One region of the Pseudofrankia inefficax genome, then DNA from elsewhere that is predicted to be linked to it. Evidence: riboswitches for the same ligand, from Rfam matches in the RefSeq annotation. Region 1 holds a riboswitch; each other region holds the start of a gene.
The links. Region 1 has a riboswitch for cyclic di-AMP ahead of FRAEUI1C_RS01030 (transglycosylase family protein). Riboswitches for the same ligand answer to the same signal wherever they lie in the genome.
Positions count from the first base shown of each region.

Region 1 (3,702 bases):
GTTCGGCTAGAGACGCCGTCCAAGCCGCAAGGTTCGCTCCGGCGGGGCCACCTTCGAATAGCGGCCCCGATGTGTGCTCAAGGACACTTTCGCCGCCGACGCCCGTCCCGCACCCCGGCTCGACAGATCCCCCGCACCGGACACGGACCATCGCGCCCGCCCTAGGCTCCGCGTCCGCCCCAGATCACCCCGCGCCCGTCCGGATCACGCACCCGTCCTAGATCACCATGCCAGGGCCGGATCGCCGTGCCGGCCCGGATCACCGCCTTCGCTTTGGACCACCACCCCCCGCCCGGATCGCTGGGGCCTGGCCCGGACCCACTGCGCCGGGGGGGGATCACTCACACCCGGCCGGGACCCACTGTGCGGGGTCCGGATCACTCGCGTCCCGGCTGGACCACTGAGCGCCCCGTCGGCGGACCACGAACGAGCCACGGGCTCGCCCGCCGAAGATCGACACGCCGAACGTATTGCGAGCAATCCGCAATCACACAACTACCTGGTGTACATACCGGGATGGCCGGAACAGATGTGCCCAGGATCGCAATCCGGGTGTCGGCGCGTCGAACGGACGTCTCGGGCGGCAGAATCGTAGGTTTGTTTTCCGGCGCGACGGGCGGACCACACAGTCGTGCGTGTGCGCCACGTTCCCGCTTCATCCGGGCCGTTGCGGGACGAATTCGGCAGCTCTCCGATAGTCGACTCCGGGCGCCGACACACCGGTTGGCGACCCCGATAGAAACAGATGAGCGCGCGTACGCGCGCGTTAACACCGGCCGGGATCGACCTCAAGCACCGACACGCGGGTGTGTCCTTTTTCACGCACCCTATTCAATGCTTGTCGCCACGCCGAGGAATGTGGTTATGGTCTTCGCCGTGCCAGACGACAGGTCAGGCACCCATCGGGCGGCACGCCGAATCCTGCCCCCGCCCCGATGTGTTTTGAACCCAGTGGCAGGAACGGGGGAACCGACTCCGGACGCCGTACCCAGAGATCCTGGAAGAATCGGGCATCCGCCCGCGCGGCCACATGAGTGCCGCGCCTGGGCCTAACCCACCAGGGCGTCCTAGGGGTGAAGCCGACTGACTTCCGCGGTCGTCGCGGGCGCGTTCCATGCGCTTTCGAGGACACAAAAGGACACGTCATTCGGCCGGGCAATTCTCTTCCCAGCCCGAACCCGACAGCTCACCTCGCAGGCGTGGGGAAAGGGCTACCACCCATGTCCGAAGCACGTAACCCTGGCCGACATCCCATGTCCGGCGGGCACTGTGCCCCGCCGACGGCCTGCCGCGCACACGCCGGCAACGCAAGCGTGCGAGACACCAGCACCAGGCACCACCGGCCGGCGACCGCTCGGATCGCCGACACCCCGGACCGGCCGCACCGCTCGGCCACGCCGGTCCGGAAGGAACCCCGACGGGCATTGACCCACCCAACCCGCCGGATACGACAGGGCATCGCCGCAGTGCCCGTAATCGTGGCGGCGGTAGGCGGCGCAATCGCCGTGGCGACTCCTGCCAGTGCTTCTTCAACGTGGGCGCAGCTGCGCCAGTGCGAGTCCGGCGGAAACTATTCCGCCAATACCGGCAACGGTTATTACGGCGCATACCAGTTCTCGCAGGGGACCTGGGCGAGCCTGGGATATTCAGGACTGCCGAGTGACGCGCCACAGGCGGTTCAGGACGAGGCCGCACTGCGGTTGGCGCAGCGTTCTGGATTCGGCCAATGGCCGCTCTGCGGCCGCGGCATGGGCGCCGACCAGCTCGCGCCGGGGGCCAGCGCGTCCGCCGTGCCCCAGGCTTCCCGGTCGGCCAACAGAACCTCCCTGGCGGCGCCGGCGGTCAACACGACGGCACAGCTGCCGTTCACGACGGCCCTGGTCGGGCAGTACCGCGCCGACGTCGCCCACTGGCAGGAGCGGATGACCGCGATCGGCTACCCGCTCGCCGTCGACGGCAGCTATGGCCCGGTGTCGGCCGCCGCGGCCCGTCAGTTGCAAGCCGCGAAGGGCCTGGTCGTCGACGGCGTCGTCGGCCCGCAGACCTGGGCCGCGACCTTCGCCTAGCCCGGCACCCCCACGCCCGCCTCACCCCGACCGACGGACCCCGACCGGCTGACCCGGATCACCGGCCGTGAGCCGCGCCCGCGGGCCCGCCGAACGAGGTCCCGCTCGGACCGGCACGGCGCCGGTGCCACCGGTCGGGACGCCCGGTAACGCGGAGCCCCTCGCCGACCGAACCCCCCAAACGGTCGTGGGCTCTTCGCTTGGCCGGTAACCGGCCCATCCCCACCCAGTCGGCGGCCAGCCGGACGTGGGACGGCCACAGCCCTGTTCCCGCTCCGGCCGGCACCGCCGTGCCAGCCGCGGACCGGGGCCGCCCGTCTTCAGAGGCGGCCCCGGTCCGCGGACCCTCGCCCAAGCGGACCTGGCCTAGTCGGCCCCCAGCCGGGCCTGGCCCAAGCACCTGCGACCCGACCAACCCGTGCGGCAGATGACCCGCTCGGCCCTCGATGTCAAGAGGAGCCCGGTTTGCGGCCCTGACGCCCCACTCGCTACAGTCCGGAACTACTCGTCTCTCCTGGGCGAGTCGTGCGGGCGGACGCCGAATCCTGCCCCACCCGCATGTACACCGTCCCTGATCCAAGGGCGCTGATCCGTTCGGCAGGAGCGGGGGACCCACTTTCGGACCCGGCAACAGCCGAGTCCTTGGGGTGTAGCCGGCAATCCGGGCTCGCGAGAGCACGGCGCGCCGGCCGGGCAGTCCCAGCCCGAACCCGACAGCTCACCCCGCAGGCGCAGGGAAGGATCGGACATGCCGTCTGAGCAGACGGGCCAACTCCGGCCCGCCGAGCGCAGAACCGGGGGCCGTCACCGCGCCCAGCCGCAGGGCCCGTCCACGACCGTCCGGGTGCTGCGCACCACCGGCGCGGTCACCGCGCTCGTCGGCAGCGGCCTCGCGGTCACCGCGATGCCCGCCGGAGCCGCGACCCCGGACGACTTCGCCCGCCTGCGCCAGTGCGAGTCCGGCGGCAACTACTCGATCAACACCGGCAACGGCTTCTACGGCGCGTACCAGTTCGACGTACGGACCTGGCAGGGCCTCGGCTACTCGGGCCGGCCGGACCAGGCAGCCCCCGCCGTGCAGGACGAGGCGGCCTACCGCCTCTACAACTCGCGCGGCTGGTCGCCATGGCCCGCCTGCTCGCGCAAGCTCGGCCTGTCCAGCAACGGCCCGATCGGGGTCTCGTCGTCGGCCTCCGGCGGCTCACTGCAGCAGGCGCTGCAGCCGGCCGAGCCGGCCATGACACTCGACAAGGCCAAGGCGGAGGTCCAGTCCTCGGGCTTCCACGGCACGATCTCCGCGGCCGACGCGAACAAGGTCCGCGCCGACGCCTACGTCTGGCAGAACCAGATGCACGACCAGGGCTTCGCCCTCGCGGTCGACGGCAAGTTCGGCGCCCAGTCCCAGGGTGTCGCCGCGCTGTACTCGTACCTCACCAAGGTGAGCGACGGCCAGCCCGGCGTGGTCGGCGAGAACCTCTGGAACGCGACCGTCACGGGCTAGCCGAGCCCCGGGTCCACTACGGTTGGCCCATGACCTCTCCCTCCGGCCGGCCGGACCTGCTTGGTGGGCCACCGGCGACGCTGCTGCCGACCGAGCCCGGTGCCACCGCGCTGGCCGCCGGCAAGGCAGCCGTCG
Region 1 covers NC_014666.1:270,535-274,236, reverse strand. Annotated here, with positions in the region: cyclic di-AMP (ydaO/yuaA leader) riboswitch at 1,031-1,214, shown strand; gene FRAEUI1C_RS01030 (transglycosylase family protein) at 1,425-2,066, shown strand; cyclic di-AMP (ydaO/yuaA leader) riboswitch at 2,640-2,813, shown strand; gene FRAEUI1C_RS01025 (transglycosylase family protein) at 2,815-3,567, shown strand; gene FRAEUI1C_RS01020 (DUF3151 domain-containing protein) at 3,597-3,702, shown strand, end outside.

Region 2 (3,702 bases), 890 kb from region 1:
GCCCTCGACGGACCGCAGGCCGGTGATGCTGCCGTCGGCGACAACGGTGAGGGTCGCGTTCCCACAGCTGTGGTGGTAGTCGTCGGCGATGCTCTTCACCACCGGAGCGAACGCCGTGGAGCCCTCGATCCGAAGCTCGCCGCGGACGCAGCGGATCGCGCTCGGCGTCCCGCCCGTGTGGTTGACGATCAGCAGACCAATGAGCAGGCCGGCTAGCAGCAGGGAGAGCCCGCCGAAGACGAGTCCGCGGTTGCGCCGCCGGTCGCTGTCTCGTTCCACCCGGCCGCCGCGGATGTAGCCGCCGGCGCCCACTTCCGTCCGGTCGCCGGACAGCAGCACCAGGAGCTTGAAGCGATTGCCGCGGTTCAGCTCGAACTGCGGGATGCGGACCGTCTCGCCGTCGAACTCCGGCTGGATCACCCGATCCAGCGAGGCCGGGCTCGGCTCGACGACCTGGACAGCCTGGACCGTCCGGCCGGGGAAGGTGAAGGTGATCGGAGACTCGGTGCTGACGTCCTCCCGGCTGACGTCGAGCCGACCCGCGTTCTTCAGCCTCAACAGGACGAGGCTGCCGTCGGGCACGGGCTGACCGCGGTGGCGGATCTCGAAGTCGAAGTTGCTCGCGACCGACCGGGGAGTCACACCGATCTTGCTGTTGAGGTGCACCCGGTAGGTCACGACCCGGCGGTCACCGAGGAACCGGTCGACCAGCCAGCCGGCCAGGGTCGCCAGCAGCCCCAACCCGGAGATGAACGTGTCCAGGTGGTTCCTGATCATGCCGAGCACCTGACGACGCTCCCACCCGCGCGATCGAGCACCTCCCGCGTCGGCTCCGACGCGAAAGTCGAACGATTGGCCCAAAAGGTACCTTCGCCAACTACCTTCGCGACTGTCGCATCACGGACAGTTCATTCGCTGTTAACGGTTCGCGTCCCAGCGAAGCCGCAGCGCATCCGACCCGGCCTCGACCGAGCCAGCCGAGGCCGGGCGGCACCACCGAGCGGCCCACCGCGTCGCCGCGGCGTCCAAGAAATCAATCGCCGTTTATCGGCGGCGCCGGCCGACGCGCCGGAATTCGCGACAAAGAGCGCTGCCGAGCGGGCGGCCCAGCGCGCACCACGGCGATGACGACGCAAAGTGGCGGCCACCACGCCCACCACGGGACGCAAACGGCCCCCGGCGACGGTTGAGACATCCGAGCGTAACGAGCGCGGGGTTCACGTATCGCAGCGGGTCTGCCGCGCAGCGGACATCCGAATATCCCCAAGGCGGCCTCTCGGAGCCATTGCGCGACAGTCTTTCGCGGAACAACCAACCCGTGTTCCCACATTTTCGCGCAGAACACCGTGACCCTCGTCACAGATCACCTTTAGCAGACACCTGACCTCAGTGCATTGCACGGAGAGTGACAGATCTGCCGGACAGCCGCCCTGGTCAGCGGCTTGTGGCTACGTCGAGTAGTTAGTTACGGTTTCCCCGGTCGCAACAAAGCACCGTTTCGGACGCCGAGTTCTGCCCCCGGTCCGGTGCCCCCTCCTAGAGATCGCCAGGGCAGAAGTGGGGGAACCATGTTCCTCCGGGCCCGCGCGCAGCGCGCGCCCTTGGGGTTAAGCCAGCCATTTCCCGAGCGTCCTCGGAAGAAAGGCTGGCCGGGCTTCCCGGCCCGAACCCGACAGCTAACCTCACAGGCGTGCGGGAAAGATTCCTCCAGAATGCTCCAGGGCCGTCACCGCAAGAAGAGTAATGCCCGCCGCCGCCGTTCGTCGATTGTCGCCGCTGGTGTCATGAGCGCCACCGCGGGCGCCGCAATCTTCACCGGCGTCGCTCCTGCCAGCGCCGCCAGCAGCGTCATCTCCGACGCGCAGATCGCCGCCTACGCGCACAGCGCCGGTCTCGACAGCTGCCGCGGTGTCCCCCTCTCGACCTGGGTCGCGATCGCGCTGGCCGAGTCAAGTGGCAACACCTACGCCCACGCCACCGGCATCGAGGACTCGCGCGGGCTCTGGCAGATCAACATGTGGGCCCACAGCAGCTGGGTAGGCAGCCGCAACCTCTATGACCCGGCGACCAACGCCTGGGCCGCGACCCAGGTCTGCAAGGGCTCCGGCCCGGGCGCCTGGAGCACCTACTCGAACGGCGCGTACCGCGCGTACCTGTCGCGTGGCTACGCCGCCGCGAACGCGGTGAGCAGCGGTACCGTCTCGGCCGCTCCGGTGTCCCTGGCCAAGGCGGCCCCGGCCGTGCCGGCGAACGCCTGGTACCTGTCGCAGGCGGCGAACCACAGCTCCTACCTGGACGCGGTCCGCCAGCTGCAGACGAAGCTGTCGGGCCTTGGGTACACGATCGCGGTCGACGGCTACTTCGGCCCGCAGACCGACGGCGTCGTGCGCGCCTACCAGGGCAGCCACGGCCTTCCCGCCGACGGGGTCGTCGGGCCGCAGACCCACCAGGCCCTGTTCGGCTAGTCCGGGCCAGGCCCACCTCCGGCAGCCGCGCGACGGCTGCCGGTCCCCCAGCCGGCGGGCGAGCGACCCGGCCAGCCCGCCGGCACCCAGGCACTCCCACGCGCCGTCCCCGCGACGCATGGGAGCAGAACCGCTCCGGCCTCCCTCCTGTCAGGGCCGGGGCGGTTCGCCATTTCCGGGCGGTCAGAGCTGGTCGGGCGTCAGAGCTGGTCGACGGCGGTGACGGTGAGAGCGGCGGCGCCGATCTCGTCGGACTCGGCGAGGTCGACCTCGGCGCTGATACCCCAGTCGTGGTCACCGGCCGGATCGTCGAAGATCTGGCGGAGCAGCCAGGTACCGGGCTGGGTCGCCGTGTCGACGATGAGCATCTTCGGGCCGCGGGCGTCCGCGCCGGTCCCGATCTCGTCATGCTCGTCGAAGTACGGCGCGAGGGCGTCCTCCCAGGCGTCGCCGTTCCAACCAGCCCCGCCGTCGAGGTCCCCGAGCTCGTCCCACCGGCGCAGCGCCGCGAGCTCGACCCGCCGGAACAGCGCGTTCCGCACGAGCACCCGGAAAGCCCGGACGTTCCTGGTAACGGCCGGCGGCTTGTCGCTGAGCCGGTCGCCATGCTCGATCGCGGCGGCCTCGGCCAGGTTGGCCGCGCTTGGGTTACGCAGGCGCTCCCACTCGTCGAGCAGGCTGGAGTCGACCTGACGAACCAGCTCGCCGAGCCATTCGATCAGATCGGACAGTTCCTCGGTCCGGGCCGTGTCGGGCACGGTCTGGCGCAGCGCCTTATAGGCGTCGGCCAGATAGCGCAGCAGAAGCCCTTCCGAGCGGGCCAGGCCGTAGAAGCTGATGTACTCGGCGAACGTCATCGCCCGCTCGTACATGTCCCGGACCACCGACTTCGGCGCCAGCTCGTAGTCGTCGACCCAGGGCGCGCCGTGCCGGTAGATCTCCAGTGCGGCGGTCAGCAGCTCGTCGAGCGGCTTCGGATGGGTGACCTCCTGCAGCGCCTCCATCCGGTCGTCGTAGTCCAGGCCTTCGGCCTTCATCGCCGCGACCGCCTCGCCGCGCGCCTTGAACTGCTGCGCCGACAGCACCTGCCGAGGGTTGTCCAGGATCGACTCGATGACGGACAGAACGTCGAGCGGATAGTCCGGCGCCTCCCGGTCGAGCAGGTCGAGCGCGCCGAGCGCGAACGGTGACAGCGGCTGGTTCAGCGCGAAGTCGAACTGCAGGTCACCGGTGAGCC
Region 2 covers NC_014666.1:8,196,770-8,200,471, forward strand. Annotated here, with positions in the region: gene FRAEUI1C_RS33295 (substrate-binding domain-containing protein) at 1-777, opposite strand, end outside; cyclic di-AMP (ydaO/yuaA leader) riboswitch at 1,535-1,706, shown strand; gene FRAEUI1C_RS33300 (peptidoglycan-binding protein) at 1,785-2,465, shown strand; gene FRAEUI1C_RS33305 (DEAD/DEAH box helicase) at 2,666-3,702, opposite strand, start outside.
Region 2: another riboswitch for cyclic di-AMP. It lies ahead of FRAEUI1C_RS33300 (peptidoglycan-binding protein); the one in region 1 lies ahead of FRAEUI1C_RS01030 (transglycosylase family protein).

Region 3 (3,702 bases), 730 kb from region 1:
TCACTGGACCGGAACGGGCGATCGACAGCGCCTACATTCACGTCACCGTGCCCGACGGCACCGTCGACGGGCCGTCCGGCTCCGGCCCGGACGTCCTCCCCGCCGACGGCCTGGCTCCAGGTGGCGTGGACCCGTCGGCCGGGCCTCGCCACGCGACGACCGGAAACGGCCTCGGCGCCGGCGAAGCCGTGCCGCCCGCCGGGTTCGCGGTCCACGATGGGGCCGGGTTCGCGGCCCAGGATGGGGTCGGGCTCGCGGCGTCTGACGGGGCGGGGTTCGCGGTCGGACCAGGGCTCGCCGCCGGACCCGCGTTCGCGGTCGAGCGCGGGTTCACGGTCGGGGATGGCTTCGCGGTCGAGCACGGCCTCGGTTCCAGGGCCGCGTACGCGGGGCCGGACGGCTTGGAGCCCGAAGGCACGGCAGCCCCCGCCGGGTACGACACCGGCGGCCCACCGGCGGCCGCCGACCCGACGCCGCCGTCCTTCGCGGACTACTTCGGCGCCCTGGTTCCGACCAGACCACAGCCGCTCGCTTCAGCCCCGGCGACGCCGCCCCCTGGGACCGAGCCGCCCTCCCCGCCTGGCCCGTACATCCCGGCGGTGCTGCAGTCCTCCACGGGGCCGCAGGACCAGCTGGACCAGCAGACCCCGCCAGGCGGATGGGAGGACCAGCGGTTCCCCGGGATCGGCCGCGGCGACATGCTGGAGCTCGCCGGCCGCCTCGAACAGCTCGACCAGCTGCTGGACCGGCTGGAGGAGGCCAAGCGGCAGGCCGCCGACGCGAGCGAGCACCTGGTGCTCACCCGGCGCTGGCAAGAGGAGACGGTGCGCACCATTCAGGAGGAACGCGCCCGGATGCGCCAGCGCCAGCACGCGCTCGACGAGCTCGCCGAGCGAGCCAGGGCCGCGGTCGAGGCGATGCAGGCGATGCACCGGACCGTCCCGCGCGAGGTGCTGGAGCTGGCGATCGAGCTGCAGGTGCTCGACCGGGCCGGCTTCATCACTCGGCGCGCCCCGCGCCAGCAGCCGGGCGAACTGCCCTAACGGCAGGGGAAGCGGCCGCGACGGGGCCCGCACTCGGGCAGTCGACTCTCGGTCACCGGCTCGGTTGCCACGGGCGACCGAGCCCGGCTCCCCGTAGCGATTTGGGACCTTGGTCCTTACCTTTGAGTCCTATTACCTTGTACGGCAACCACATTTAGGGTGATGCGCGTCTAGCCCGATAGGCCCACTCGGCATAGGGGGTGTGCCCGTTACCACACCCCCGGGGCCCGCCACGGAAAGTGTTCGCTCCGTGGTCTTCCGGGGCGATCATGACATCTTCGCGTAGTGTCAAGATTACCGGTAGTACCGACCGGGGCGGTCGCAACCCCCGCCACCCCAGACAGACGGCACCACCGATAGCCGTCCGCGACCGGGGCCGTGACAGAGCGACACACCGTCTGTGAACCGACGTTTCGTGAAAGACCAGACGTTTCGGCGGTACCTGCGTTTACCGTCATCATCCACGTGGACTAGTCTTCTCCACGACGTCAGCCCAACCACCGGACCGAACGCCGAATCCTGCCCGCGGTCCCGGTGTCCCCTCCGAGTCGTCACCACGGGCAGGAGCGGGGGAACCACCCGTGCAAGACCGGCCGGCGCGAAAGCGCTGGCCTTGGGGTGAAGCCCCTCGCGCGCCAGTCGCGCGGGGGCCGGGCAGCCCAGCCCGAACCCGACAGCTCACCTCGTAGGCGTACGGGAAGGACCAGCGAGACTTGTCTGCGCCCTCCGTTTGGGATACCGACGCCCGGCTCAGTACCAGCCGGGGCCGTCACCGCGGCCTTTCCGTGGTCGCCAAGGCGAAAGGCCGGACCGCGGTCGCCGCGGCCACGACCGGCGCCATCGCCGTATCCGGTATCGCTCTTGCCGGCTGTTCCCCAGCCGCGGACCACACAAACGACGCCTTCACCGGTGACGGCACCACCACGACCGGTCTGAACCTCGCGAGCGCCCTCGGCGCCGGGGGGAGCAGCGGCAGCACCATGGTCCACCCGGTGAGCCTCGCCTCGACCCTCGCGTCCGCGGACAGCGGCACGGCGTCCGACCTGGCCGCCCCGGCGCTCGCCTCGAAGGCCGACGTCGACCTGCACATCACGAACCCGAATGTGAACGTCTACGCCGACCAGGCGGTCGAGGTCGGCTTCCAGCTGACCAACAAGGACACCAACCAGCCGCTGGCCAACCAGCTGGTCAAGGTCCAGGTGAAGCTGCCGACCGGGTTCGCCACCTTCCTGCACCTGACGACGAACGGCAGCGGATACACGTCGTACACCGCGCGGGTGCTCACCACCACCCAGATCACCGCGGTATTCGACGGCACCGACGCGCTGCAGTCCGCGGTCTCGGACAACGTGGGCACGCTGAACGTCCTGGCCAAGCCGGCCGTGTCGGCCTCCCGGGGCATCACGATCAACGCCCCGACGAACGGCGACCTCGGTTCGAAGGCCGTCTACCTGGCCTCGCTGCAGGCCGGCAAGCCCTACGTCTACGGGGCCAACGGACCGGACTCGTTCGACTGCTCCAGCCTCGTCCAGTACGTCTACAAGCAGCTGGGCCGCAACCTGCCCCGGACGGCGGAAGCCCAGTACGAGGCGACCCTCCACGTCGACTCGGCGCACAAGCAGGTCGGTGACCTGATCTTCTTCGGCTCGCCGGGCAGCATCTACCACGTCGGCATCTACGCCGGCGACGGGCAGATGTGGGCCGCGCCGCACAGCGGCGACGTGGTCAAGCTCGAGTCCATCTACAGCACGACCTACTACGTCGGGCGCGTCCTGTAAGGACCTGGCCGCCTCCGGGCGGCCGGCCGGTCCCTCGGACCGGCGGCGCGGAAACCGGCGAGGTAGCCCGGCCCGATCGGCGACGGCCGATCGGGCTTGGCGAACCGGCTGACGAAACACCCGTCGTGGTGGCCGGCCAAGCGGAAATCCGCGCGGCCGCCCCGGCGGGCGGCTGGCGGTCCTTCACCGAGCCCGTCCCGGCGAACTCACCCTCGGACCAGCGCGACGCGGCCTGACTCCGCGCGAAGCGCTCCCTGACGGATCTCCCGCTGTCGCGGGCCGGATCGGTCATGGGCCCTGTCCTGGCGCCCCGTCCGACCTCGGCGACGCCGCGATCCTCCGTGCTGGCCGCGTGACCACCGGCTCGCCGGTGCCATCGTGGCCGGTTCCCGCACACCTCCAACCGGCGCGGCCCCTGGTCGCGCCCCCACGCTCGTCCGTCGGCGCCGCCTAGGGCTTCCCCCTCCCGCCCTCGAACTGACGCCTCCGGACGAACCGCCGGCCGATCCCCCTCGGCCCGGCGGCGGCCCGACCGGTCCCCCCCGGATCCGGGCCGGCCAGGCGGCGCCGCTCTTGCCGGGTCTTCCCCCCACCCGGCGAGGGCGGCGCCAGCCGACCCCAGACCTGCCGTCCCGTCGCCTTGAGGGCGGCGCTAGCTCGGTTTCAGGTCTTCTTGTTGGAGGAGAAGGTCCACAGCCGGGCCGCCGCGTTCTTGTCCAGGGTGGCGACGCGTTCCCGGTCGGTCGGGACCTCGGTGTCGCAGTTCGGGCCCGGGTCGGGGTCGAACTGGCCAACGACGCCGATCGCCGCGAACTGGGACGGGTTGGCACAGGCGAGGGCGAGAGCCAACCGGGCTCCCTCGCCGAGGCCCCAGATGTAGA
Region 3 covers NC_014666.1:8,357,426-8,361,127, forward strand. Annotated here, with positions in the region: gene FRAEUI1C_RS42105 (hypothetical protein) at 1-1,043, shown strand, start outside; cyclic di-AMP (ydaO/yuaA leader) riboswitch at 1,575-1,749, shown strand; gene FRAEUI1C_RS33925 (C40 family peptidase) at 1,829-2,821, shown strand; gene FRAEUI1C_RS33930 (PHB depolymerase family esterase) at 3,485-3,702, opposite strand, start outside.
Region 3: another riboswitch for cyclic di-AMP. It lies ahead of FRAEUI1C_RS33925 (C40 family peptidase); the one in region 1 lies ahead of FRAEUI1C_RS01030 (transglycosylase family protein).

Region 4 (3,702 bases), 3.3 Mb from region 1:
CCGTTGCCCGACTTGTCGCCGGACGCCGTGTCAGCGTGCGCGGCGCCGACGCCGACGCCGAACGTGAGAACCATGCCGGCGACGCCGGACAGTCCCACCAGGGCGGCACTCCGTCCCAGTCCCTTCATCAGGTCCCCTCTCCCAGAGTTAGTGACTGCGTGATTGCTGCGAGCGACAACATAGCCACTCGACGGCGGAATCCAGCGCAGCCCGCGACGGCCTCGGACCTGCGGTGACGGCGCGGGCGGGCACACGCCCCGGTCAGCCGCTGCTGGTGGCAAATGCCCGTGCCGGCGGGATGTCCGCCCGTTCTCTGTGCTTCGGCGGCGGCCGTTTTCCGGACTCCTTCTCCGTATTTCCGGAAACCAGGACCACGGAGTTGGCCCGGTACGCCGCCCGTGGGCTCGGTGACCGTTTTTCCCGGCCCGTCCAAACCGCGCCCGGATACGGCGGCGACAGGCCGGGAAACGGCGTCGGCGGCCGTAGCATCCGGGCGTCGGGGGCAGGGGGAGGGAGCGGTTTTCGTGGGCCTGGAACCGAGGCGACGCGATCCGGCGCGCGGTGAGCGTCGCGGGCCGGCGGGAACGGACCGGGCCCGGCGGCAGCCGCCGCGGGCCAGGCCCGCCGCCCGCGGACCCGCGCCGGTCCGGCCCGCGGCCGCCAGGCGATCGCTCGCCGTGGCCGCGAGGGCCGGCCTGTCAGGCCTCGCGACCGCCGCCGCCGGCTTGCGCGGGACGGCCGCGGCGTGGCGCGCCAGCCGGAAGGCCGGGACCGAGGGCCGACACGTGGCGGGAGCCGGTGGGCGCGGGCGGCTGGGTGGGTGGATTGGTGGCCGGCTGGGTGGGTGGATTGGTGGCCGGCTGGGCGGGTGGATCGGTGGCCGGCTGGGCGGGCGACTGGGTGGCCTGTCGCGCCTGTCGTGGCCGCTGGCGCTGGTCGGTGTGGCGCTCGTGGTGGCCAGTGGATTCCAGCTCGCGGCGCCGATGATCCGGTCTGCCGAGGCGCCATCCGGCCGGGCTCTGCCGCCGCCGGCACCCGTGCCGACGAGCCCGTCCGGTCCGCCGTCGGCCACCCCCAGCGCGCTGCCCCCGCCGCCGGTGGTGACCGACCCGGTCCGGCTGAGGATCCCGGCGATCGCGCTGGACGCACCGGTCATCGGCCTGGGCCTGGACCCGCAGGGCGCGATCGACGTGCCGACCCAGTGGGGCGATGTCGGCTGGTACAAGCCGGGCGTCGCCCCGGGGGCGGTCGGCCCGGCGGTCCTCGTCGGCCACTACGACTCGAAGACGGGGCCGGCGGTCTTCTACCGGCTCGGCTCGGTGCTGCCCGGCGACCAGTTGGTCGTGGTCGGCGCGTCCGGGGCGAGCGTCACCTTCGTCGTGGACCGCCTGCAGGAGGTCTCGAAGGCGACGTTCCCGACGCAGGAGGTCTACGGACCGGTCACCCGGCCCGAGATCCGGGTCATCACCTGCGACGGCGCCTTCGACGAGCACACCCACCACTACGTCGACAACCTGGTGGTCTACGGCCACGCCATCAGCGTGCCGGCCTCGGTGGCGCCGGCGCCCGCCGCCGCGGCACCGTCCGCCGCCGTGGCCGCCCCCCGGCCGGCGGCCGCGACCGCCGCCGTGCGCACGGGCGCCCCGGCGGCCGGGTCGCCAGCGGCACCGCCGGTCGCCGTGCCACCGGTCGCCCTGTCGCCCGCCACGCCGTCGCCCTCCACCCCGCGCGCGGCGCCGCCTGCCGCGGCCGTCGTGTCCGGCGCGCCTCCGACGCCGCGGCTCACGGTGACGCCGAGCCAATAACCGCGCGAACCGCGCGCCGTTCGGGGCATGTGACGGGCGTCGCAATCCGGGTCCGGAGCATCTACGGCCGAGTAGCTTGCCGCCGGTTTCGTTGTTGGGACTTTGGGCCCTAAAAATGATCGGGACTAAAGTCCTCACAACCTTGTGCCCATCGTCCTAGGGCGCTGTGAGTCAACTCTTCTGGAACACAACGGGAAGCCAAGCGGACGGTGTCGGCGGCTTCCGGGCGCCCGCTGGCGGTGCGGCCCGGGACCGGCTACAGCGCTGCGGGGAACGTCAGGGGAACTAGTCAGACACCTGCAGGTAACCCCCGGAAAGTGTCCGACTGTTGTGTTTACGGTGGTTGGAGTACCCCCGTGGACATCCACTAAGGTCGTCAATGCAACATTCTTCACCTAAGGCACCAATGCGTCGGGCTGAAACGCCGAGTCCTGCCCCCGGTCTGACGCTCCCTCCGACATGCCGGGGCAGGAGCGGGGGACCCATGGTTCCGCCGGGCAAGGCCGGTTGACCGGCCGAGCCCTTGGGGTGAAGTCGCCGTCCCGAGGCGACCGGGCTACGTGAACCCAGCCCGAACCCGACAGCTGACCTCGCAGGCGTCAGGGAAGGACGAGCGTTGTCCCGTCGTGGCATGGCCTGGCTCCCGGATGACTGGGACGAGCTGGTCCGCGGCCGGCATCGCACGGGGGGCGCTCCTGAGGAGGCCCGTCGGCGGTCCGGTCCAGGATCTCGTCGGGCAGGCACCATCGCCGCCTTCACGACCGGAACGCTCGCCGTCTCCACCGCCGCCTTCGCCGCGACGGTCCCGTCGGCTCCCGAGCAGCCGACCACGATCGACCCGAGTTCCCAGAGCCAGAGCACGCCCTTCGCGTCGAACGCGCTGGCGGCCGCGCTGGGTGGTGGCGACACCGTCATCCCGACCAGCCACGGCTCCAGCGGCCTCGCCGGCGCTCTCGCCAACTCTGACCCGGCCTTCACCAACCTGACGCTGTCCGCGGACAAGACCACGGTCGCGCCGAACTCGCCGGTCGTCCTCACGGTCAAGGCCACCGAGGCGATGAGCGGCGCGCCGCTGGCGAACGAGCAGGTCCAGATCGTCGTGGTCGACGGGCCGAAGTGGCAGACCACCGCCGCGCTGACCACCGACGGCAACGGCACCGCGAGCATCTCCGCCCGGCTGCTGTCCACCACCACGATCACGGCGGTGTTCGACGGCGGCAGCACGCTGCGCCCCTCGGTCGCCGGCGCCACGACGATCACGATCTCGTCCGGCCGGGCCGCGAGCAGCTACCTGAACAACGCGATCCCCAGCGTCATCCCGGGCAGCACGATCGGGGAGAAGGCCGTCTACCTGGCCTCCCTGCAGAAGGGCAAGCCGTACGTCTACGGCGCCACCGGCCCGTACTCGTTCGACTGCTCCGGCCTGGTCCAGTACGTCTTCCGCCAGCTCGGCCGCAGCCTGCCGCGCACCGCCGAGGCCCAGTACGAGGCCTCGGTGCACGTCGCCCAGTCGGCCAAGCAGCCCGGCGACCTGATCTTCTTCGGCACCCCCGGCAGCATCTACCACGTCGGCATCTACGCGGGGAACGGCTACATGTGGGCCGCCCCGGAGACCGGCGGCGTCGTGTCGCTGCGCCCGATCTACAGCTCGACCTACCACGTCGGGCGGATCATGTAACCAGGCGGGCATCGCCCGCCCGGGCCCGCGCCAGGCGGCCAGGCCCGTCGTCCTCCGCGCAGGACCGCTCCTGGCCGCGAGTCTCGACCGGCTCCGACCGCATTGTCGCGCGCACCCTGCCCCAGGTGGCGACAAACGGCTCCACAGGGCCAGTTTGAAACCCGGCTGCGTGGTCCGCGGCGGCCTGGCGGCATTCACCCCAGTGGTCATCGGCTAGCG
Region 4 covers NC_014666.1:3,547,323-3,551,024, forward strand. Annotated here, with positions in the region: gene FRAEUI1C_RS14610 (hypothetical protein) at 1-128, opposite strand, end outside; gene FRAEUI1C_RS14620 (class F sortase) at 942-1,805, shown strand; cyclic di-AMP (ydaO/yuaA leader) riboswitch at 2,242-2,418, shown strand; gene FRAEUI1C_RS14625 (C40 family peptidase) at 2,437-3,483, shown strand.
Region 4: another riboswitch for cyclic di-AMP. It lies ahead of FRAEUI1C_RS14625 (C40 family peptidase); the one in region 1 lies ahead of FRAEUI1C_RS01030 (transglycosylase family protein).